2 regions of the Streptomyces sp. NPDC006923 genome follow, and region 1 is predicted to be linked to the other one. Evidence: riboswitches for the same ligand, from Rfam matches in the RefSeq annotation. Region 1 holds a riboswitch; the other holds the start of a gene.

What was found. Region 1 has a riboswitch for thiamine pyrophosphate ahead of ABZ707_RS27995 (thiamine ABC transporter substrate-binding protein). Riboswitches for the same ligand answer to the same signal wherever they lie in the genome.
Region 2: linked by a shared signal. The riboswitch ahead of thiO (glycine oxidase ThiO) and the one ahead of ABZ707_RS27995 (thiamine ABC transporter substrate-binding protein) in region 1 are both predicted to bind thiamine pyrophosphate.

The regions. Positions count from the first base shown of each region.
Region 1 is NZ_JBEYIF010000018.1:35,464-39,512, forward strand. Features, by position in the region: gene ABZ707_RS27990 (iron ABC transporter permease) at 1-705, opposite strand, end outside; gene ABZ707_RS27995 (thiamine ABC transporter substrate-binding protein) at 756-1,850, opposite strand; TPP riboswitch at 1,934-2,060, opposite strand; gene rlmN (23S rRNA (adenine(2503)-C(2))-methyltransferase RlmN) at 2,145-3,257, opposite strand; gene ABZ707_RS28005 (phosphatidate cytidylyltransferase) at 3,426-4,049, opposite strand, start outside.
Region 2 is NZ_JBEYIF010000001.1:298,664-302,712, reverse strand. Features, by position in the region: gene pknB (Stk1 family PASTA domain-containing Ser/Thr kinase) at 1-393, opposite strand, end outside; gene ABZ707_RS01365 (thiazole synthase) at 482-1,321, opposite strand; gene thiS (sulfur carrier protein ThiS) at 1,328-1,552, opposite strand; gene thiO (glycine oxidase ThiO) at 1,549-2,745, opposite strand; TPP riboswitch at 2,743-2,856, opposite strand; gene ABZ707_RS01350 (FAD-dependent oxidoreductase) at 3,121-4,049, shown strand, end outside.

The DNA.
Region 1 (4,049 bases):
CTGCACCAGCGTCAGCACCGCCGCCGTCGGCAGGTCGAGCAACTGCGCCGTCTGCCGGTAGATCTCCACCTCCAGGGTGGAGTACGCGGGGCCGCCGAGGATCTGTACGACGCCGAAGGAGGTGAAGGTGAAGAGGAAGACCATCAGGGCGGCTGCCGCGACGGCGGGAGCGAGCGCGGGCAGCGTCACCCGCCGCCACGCCGCGAACCGTCCCGCGCCCAGTACCCGCGCGGCCTCCTCCTGGCGCGGATCGAGCTGTGCCCAGAGACCGCCCACCGTCCGCACGACCACGGCGTAGTTGAAGAAGACATGCGCGAGGAGGATCGCCCAGACCGTGGTGTCGAGCCGCACGCTCCACAGCCGGTCGAGCAGCCCGCCGCGGCCGAGGAGCGCCAGGAAGGCCGTGCCCGCGACCACGGTCGGCAGGACGAACGGCACGGTGACCACCGCGCGCAGCACCTGCTTGCCGGGGAAGTCGAAACGCGCGAAGACAAAGGCGCCGGGCAGCGCGATCAGCAGGGTGAGCGCGGTGGAGGCGAACGCCTGCCAGGTGGTGAACCACAGGACGTCCAGGATGTCCGGCCGGCTCAGGACCTCACCGATCCGGCCGAGCCGCCAGGCCCCGTCCGCCTTCAGGCCGCGGCCGACGATCGCGGCCACCGGCCAGGCGAAGAAGACGGCGAAGAACGCGACGGGCACGGCCATCAGGCCGAGCCGCACCGCGTTCCCGCGCCCGGCGCGCCGGTGTCCCGCCGCTACTTCACTACGAGTGAGGACCACGACTGGATCCACTGCTCCCGGTTGGCGGCGATCCGGTCGGGAGCCACGTTCTCCGGCCTGGCGACGGTCGCGCCGAACTCGGTGAACAGCTTCGGCAGTTCGACGCTCTTCACCACCGGGTTCACAAACATGTTCAGCGGCATGTCCGCCTGGAACCGGTCACTGATCAGGAAGTCCAGCAGAGCCTTGCCGCCGGCCTCGTTCTTCGCGCCGTCGAGCAGTCCCGCGAACTCGGTCTGCCGGAAGCAGGTCCCGGTGGAGACCCCGGTCGGTGCCTCCTTGGGCTGCGGCTCGGCGTACAGCACCTCGGCCGGCGGGCTGGAGGCGTACGAAACGACGAGCGGCCGGTCCGCCTTGGCCTTCTTGCCGCCCGCGGAACCGGAGAACTCCTCGTTGTACGCCTGTTCCCAACTGTCGACGACGCGGACGCCGTTGGCCTTGAGCTTCTTCCAGTAGTCCTGCCAGCCGTCCTCGCCGTACCGCCCGACGGAGCCGAGGAGGAAGCCCAGGCCGGGCGAGGACGTCGCGGCGTTCTCGGTGACGAGCAGGTTCTTGTACGCGGGCTCGACCAGGTCGTCGAAGGACGTCGGCGGCGCGAGCTTCCTGTCGGCGAAGTACTTCTTGTCGTAGTTGACGCAGAGGTCGCCGGTGTCGATCGGGGTGACGCGGTTCTTTCCCCGGTCGAGCCGGGTGGCCGCGTCGACCCGGTCCAGGCCCTTCGCCTCGTACGGCGTGAACAGGCCGTTGTCGAGGGCGCGTGAGAGCAGCGTGTTGTCCACGCCGAAGAAGACGTCGCCCTGCGGCGAACCCTTCGTCAGGATCTCCTTGTTGAGGGCCTCGCCGGCGTCTCCGCTCTTCAGCACCTTGACCGTGTAACCGGTCTCCTGGGTGAACGCCTTCAGCACGTCGGGCGAGGCGGCGAACGAGTCATGGCTGACGAGTGTGACGGTCTTGGACGCGGAACCGCCGCTGCCGCCGTCGGACGGCGTGGAGCCGCCGCAGGCCCCGAGCGCCGAGGCGCCGAGTGCGGCGGCGAGCGCCGCGACCGCGGTCTTCCTGATGGTGGTCACTGGTTTTCCTCCTGGGGTGTCCAGGAGAAGACGCGGCCCTGCCCCGTGTCCGGAAGGGCCGGACGCGGGGCAGGGCGCAACAGCTTGAGTGATGTCCGAACTTCCTACCCAGAATGACCTGGGCAAGGTTCAGAGGGTCTGCGGCCGCTGCCCGTTGTCACCGGACATGTGCCGCACTCTCAGCGCTGTGGCGCTCCCCTGTCGGAATATGTGATGTTTCGAGCCAGCGTACAGGGCGCCTTTTGGGACGCCCGGTCCACCTCCCGGGCGCCCATCACCGCGCTGCTCGCGCCGCTACCGCTCCGCCGCCGCGAGCTGCCCGCACGCTCCGTCGATCTCCTGGCCGCGGGTGTCCCGTACCGTCACGGGCACTCCATGGGCCGCGATCGCCTCCACGAACGCCTTCTCGTCCTCGGGGCGCGACGCCGTCCACTTCGATCCCGGAGTCGGGTTGAGCGGGATCAGATTGACGTGCACCCGCTTGCCCTTGAGGAGCCTGCCGAGCCGGTCGCCGCGCCAGGCCTGGTCGTTGATGTCCCGGATCAGCGCGTACTCGATGGAGACCCGGCGGCCGGACTTCTCCGCGTACTCCCAGGCGGCGTCCAGCACCTCCCGGACCTTCCAGCGGGTGTTGACGGGGACGAGGGTGTCGCGCAGATCGTCGTCCGGGGCGTGCAGGGACACGGCGAGCCGGCACTTGAAGCCCTCGTCGGCGAAGCGCAGCATCGCCGGCACCAGGCCGACCGTCGACACGGTGATGCCGCGCTGCGAGAGGCCGAGGCCGTCCGGCTCGGGGTCGGTCAGCCGGCGGATCGCCCCGACCACCCGGTTGTAGTTGGCGAGCGGCTCGCCCATGCCCATGAAGACGATGTTGGAGAGCCGGGAAGGCCCGCCGGGGACCTCACCGTCGCGCAGCGCGCGCATGCCGTCGACGATCTGGTGCACGATCTCGGCGGTCGACAGATTGCGGTCCAGACCGGCCTGTCCGGTCGCGCAGAACGGGCAGTTCATCCCGCAGCCCGCCTGTGACGAGATGCACATGGTGACGCGGTCCGGATAGCGCATCAGCACCGACTCGACCAGGGTCCCGTCGTGCAGCCGCCAGAGCGTCTTACGGGTGGTGTCGTCGTCGCAGGAGATGTGCCGGACCACCGACATCAGATCCGGCAGCAGCTCCGTCGCGAGCTTCTGGCGCGAGGCGGCCGGGATGTCGGTCCACTGCTCCGGGTCGTGGACGTAGCGCGCGAAGTAGTGCTGCGACAACTGCTTGGCGCGGAACGCCTTCTCGCCGATCGCGGTGACGGCCTCCCGGCGTTCGGCCGGGGTCAGGTCGGCGAGGTGCCGCGGCGGCTTCTTGGCTCCACGCGGCGCGGCAAAGGTGAGTTCTCCCGGTGTCGGCGGGGCCATGTCTGACATCTCCTCGGTACGGCGAGGCCGGGCCATCCCCGCTGGCGCGGAGAGAACGACACGACAATGCCGGTGCCGGGAGACCTCACGGGATCAGCCCCGCAGTCGCGGGAGTGAAGGGGCTCGCCACCGGTGGGCGGCGAGCCCCTACCAGAGTACCCGTGCCGTTCAGCCCGTACCGACGAAGATCACCAGCAGCAGCCAGACCACCGGTGCGGTGGGCAGCAGGGAGTCGAGCCGGTCCATGATGCCGCCGTGGCCCGGCAGCAGCGTGCCCATGTCCTTGATGCCGAGATCCCGCTTGATCATGGACTCGCCGAGATCACCGAGGGTGGCGCTGGCCGCGACGGCCAGGCCGAGCACCAGGCCCTGCCACCAGATCCCGTCGTCGATGATGTACTGCATGCAGAGCGCGCCGGCCGCCATGGCGAAGACCACGGCGCCGAGCAGGCCCTCCCGGGTCTTACCGGGGCTGATGCGCGGCGCGAGCTTGTGGGTGCCGAAGCGCCAGCCCACCGCGTACGCGCCCGTGTCGCTGACGACGGTCAGCACCAGGAACATCAGCACCCGTCGCGGGCCGTCGTCCGCGGTGAGCATCATCGCGACAAAGGTGGCCAGGAACGGAACGTAGAACGCGGCGAAGATCCCCGCCGTGACATCCCTGAGGTAGCCCTCGGGAGGCTCGGTCATCCGCCAGACCAGCACCGCGAGCGCCGTCAGGGCCATCGCGACCCAGGCGCCCTCGGCGCCGCGCACATAGCCGGCGACGACCATCGCGGCACCGCCGACGGC
Region 2 (4,049 bases), on a different contig from region 1:
GGCGCCCAGCGCGGCGAGCACCGGCTCCAGGATGTCCAGCGCCGCCCGTGGCTGGAGGGCGCCGCGCTCCCGCAGGACATCACGGAGGGTGCAGCCCGCGACGTACTCCATCGCCAGATAGACGTACGCCCCTTCCGCGCCCTGGTCGAAGACGGCGACCACATTGGGGTGCGCCAGCCGGGCCACCGACTTGGCCTCGCGGATGAAGCGCTCCACGAAGCCGGCGTCGGTGGCGAGGGCCGGATGCATGACCTTGAGGGCCAGGACCCGGTCGAGGCGGATGTCGACGGCCCGGTAGACCGTGGCCATGCCGCCGACGGCGATGCGCGCGTCGACGCGGTAGCGGCCGTCGAGCACCTGCCCGACGATGGGGTCCTGAAGGGTCATGTCCACTCGGCGAGTCTACGATCCGCGGCGGACACTCCCGAAGCCCCGGGGCAGACCGGACACTGTTCCGCAGCCGAGCCGTGACAGTGGCGGGTCACACGGCCCTGACACCGTCCCCGGGAACCCCGGCACCGGTCGCCGGGAACGCCGGGCGCTCCGGGTCCAGGGCCGCCCGTCCCTCCACCGGGGACGACGCCTCCGCGAAGTGCCGGCGCGGGATCCGGCCCGCGCGGTACGCGAGCCGGCCGGCCTCCACCGCGTGCCGCATCGCCTCGGCCATCAGCACCGGCTCCTGCGCGCGGGTGACCGCCGAGGCCAGCATCACGGCGGCGCAGCCCAGCTCCATGGCGAGCGCCGCGTCCGAGGCGGTGCCCGCGCCCGCGTCCAGGATCACCGGCACCCGGGCCCGCTCCACGATCAGCTCGAAGTTGTGCGGATTGCGGATGCCCAGCCCGGAGCCGATCGGCGAGCCCAGCGGCATGATCGCGGCACAGCCCACGTCCTCCAGCTTGCGGGCGAGCACCGGGTCGTCGTTGGTGTAGGGGAGGACGGTGAAACCGTCGTCGACCAGCGTCTCGGCGGCGTCGAGCAGCTCGATCGGGTCGGGCAGCAGGGTGTGCTCGTCCGCGATCACCTCCAGCTTGATCCAGTCCGTGCCGAGCGCCTCACGGGCGAGGCGCGCGGTGAGCACCGCCTCGCCGGCGGTGAAGCAGCCGGCGGTGTTGGGCAGGACGCGGATGCCCAGGGAGCCGAGCACGGAGAGGACGGAGCCCTGGACCGCGGGGTCCAGGCGGCGCATCGCGACCGTGGTGAGTTCGGTGCCGGAGGCGATCAGGGAACGTTCCAGTACGTCGAGGCTGGGCGCCCCGCCCGTACCCATGATCAGCCGGGAGGTGAAGGTGGTGGAGCCGATGATGAGGCGGTCGTCCGCCATGACTGGTCAGCCTCCTTGGACGGCGGTGAGCACTTCCACCCGGTCGCCGTCCCCGAGCAGGGTGCCGGACCAGCGGGTGCGCGGGACGACCGTCTCGTTGACGGCGGCGGCGACACCCGAGGGCGCGGGAGTGAGGGCCGCCACCAGGATGTCGAGTGTGGTGGCGGCCGCCAGCGCGCGCGGCTCGCCGTTCACGGACACGTTGACGATGTCTGGGTTCGTACGGGTCATGCGGGCTGCTCCTGACGTACGGACGCGGCGGGGGAGAAGCGCAGGGGAGTGAAGGGGCGGGCCTCCGCGGGGAGTTCGCCCGTGGTCAGCGCGGTGGCCATGACATCGCCGGTGACCGGCGTGAGCAGGACACCGTTGCGGTAGTGGCCGGTGGCCAGGTGCAGACCCGGCAGCGCGGTGGGACCGAGCAGCGGCGCGTTGTCCGGCGATCCGGGGCGCAGTCCCGCGAGGGTCTCGGTGAGCGGCAGTTCGGTGATGCCGGGGACCAGTTCGTGGGCGTCCCGCAGCAGTTCGTACACACCGCCCGCGGTGACGGTGGTGTCCCAGCCCAGTTCCTCGCTGGTGGCGCCGACGACCAGGTCGCCGTTCTCGCGCGGGACGAGATAGACATGGCTGCCGCGCACCACGGCCCGTACCGTCCGGGACAGGAACGGCGCGTACGCGCGGGGCACCGTCAGCCGCAGGACCTGGCCCTTGACCGGACGTACCGGCGGCAGGACGTCTCCGGGCACCCCGTCGAGCTTTCCGCTGAGGCTGCCGCCCGCCAGGACGGTCCGGTCCGCGCCGAGCGCGCGGCCGTCGGCGAGGACGACGCCGGTGGCGCGGTCGCCCTCGACACGGAGCCGTTCGGCCCAGGAGCGGTGGAAGACCACTCCGGCCCGTTCGCACGCCGTCATCAGGGCCGCCGCCAGCCGGCGCGGATCGATCTGGTGGTCGCCGTCCACCCGCAGACCGCCGCGCACGCCCGGCGCGAGCATCGGCTCCAGCCGCCGGCATTCGCGGCCCGTGAGCCACTCGGACGAGAGCCCCGAGCGCTGCTGGAAGGCATGCAGCTCGCGGAGCTGGGCGCGGTCGTCGGCGTCGAGCGCCACGGAGAGCGCGCCGCAGGCGCGGTAGCCGGTGTCCTGGCCGCTCTCCGCCTCCAGTTCGGCGACGAAGTCCGGATAGCGCGCGGCGGAGGCGAGGTTGAGGGCGAGCAAGGTCTGCTCGCCGTAGTGGAGTTCGGTGACGGCCGCGAGCATGCCCGCCGCGACCCACGCGGCCCCGCCGCCGGGAGCGGGATCCGCCACGGCGGTACGCAGCCCCCGCTGCGCCGCCCGCCAGGCCGTGACCAGGCCGATGATCCCGCCTCCGACGACCAGGACGTCGGACCCCGTACTGCGGGCACCGGTTTCGTTCTGAGACGACTGCATGGGCGTCCAGCCCCTCCCTTCGCCGGCATGACCCGGATCAGGTTCGTACGGTCGGAGGCCGTCTCAGCCTCCCTCTCAGCCCGGTGCGTCCGGGCTCCCGCGAGGTAGTGTCCGATCCAGACTAACGCCCCGTCCCCCCGCTCAGTAAGGGAGCGGTCACCGTGGCGGGCCCTCTGGCGCTCCGTCAGCCGCTTGAGAGATGCTCGCGGCGGGGGCGCCGCCCGCCGGGGCGCCGGCACCGCGCCACCTCCTCCGAGGCGATCGGACAGGGCCTAAGGTGATCGGGTGAGTGAGCAGCAGCGGGGAGCCCGGGAGCGGACGCACGCGGACCGGGGGCCGGCCGGAGAGCCGCGCGTGGTCGTCGTCGGCGCGGGCATGGCCGGGGTGCAGACCGCCGTGGCGCTCCGGGAGAAGGGCTGTCGCGGACCGGTCACCCTGATCGGCGCGGAATCGCACCCGCCCTACGACCGGCCGCCGCTCTCCAAGGCGCTGCTGCTGGGCAAGGCGGACAGCTCGGCCTTCGACATCGACTTCGGGGCGTTCTCCGTCGAGCTGCGGCTCGGACTGGAGGTGACCGGACTGCGCGCCTCCGCGCGGGAGATCGACACGGCCGCCGGGCCCGTCCCGTACGACGTGCTGGTCGTCGCCACCGGCGCGGAGCCGATCAGGCTGCCCGGCGCCGAGGACGTGCCCGGTGTCCATCTGCTGCGCACGCTGGACGACGCGGAGCGGCTGCGTCCGGTGCTGGCCCGGCAGCACGAGATCGTGGTGGTCGGCGCGGGGTGGATCGGCGCGGAGTTCGCCACGGCGGCGCGTGAGGCCGGGTGCGCGGTGACGGTCGTCGAGGCGGGGGACCGGCCGCTCGCGGGCGCTCTGCCGGCCGAGGTCGCCGCCCCCATGGCCGGCTGGTACGCGGAGAGCGGCGCCGAGCTGCTGACGAACGCGCGGGTGGCACGGGTCGAGCCCGGGGCGGTGGTCCTTGACGACGGCCGGCGGCTGAACGCCGGCGCGGTGGTCGTGGGCATCGGGGCGCGGCCCGCGACGGGCTGGCTGAGCGGCTCCGGTATCGCGCTCGGACCGGACGGTTCGGTCACGGCCGACGAGCGGCTGCGCGCCTCGCTGCCCGATGTGTACGCCGTGGGCGACTGCGCGTCCTTTCCCTCCGCCCGTTACGGCGAGCGACTGCTCGTGCACCACTGGGACAACGCGCTCCAGGGGCCCCGGACGGTCGCGGCCCAGATCGTCGGCGAGAGCGAGCAGGTCTACGATCCCGTGCCGTACTTCTGGTCCGAGCAGTTCGGCCG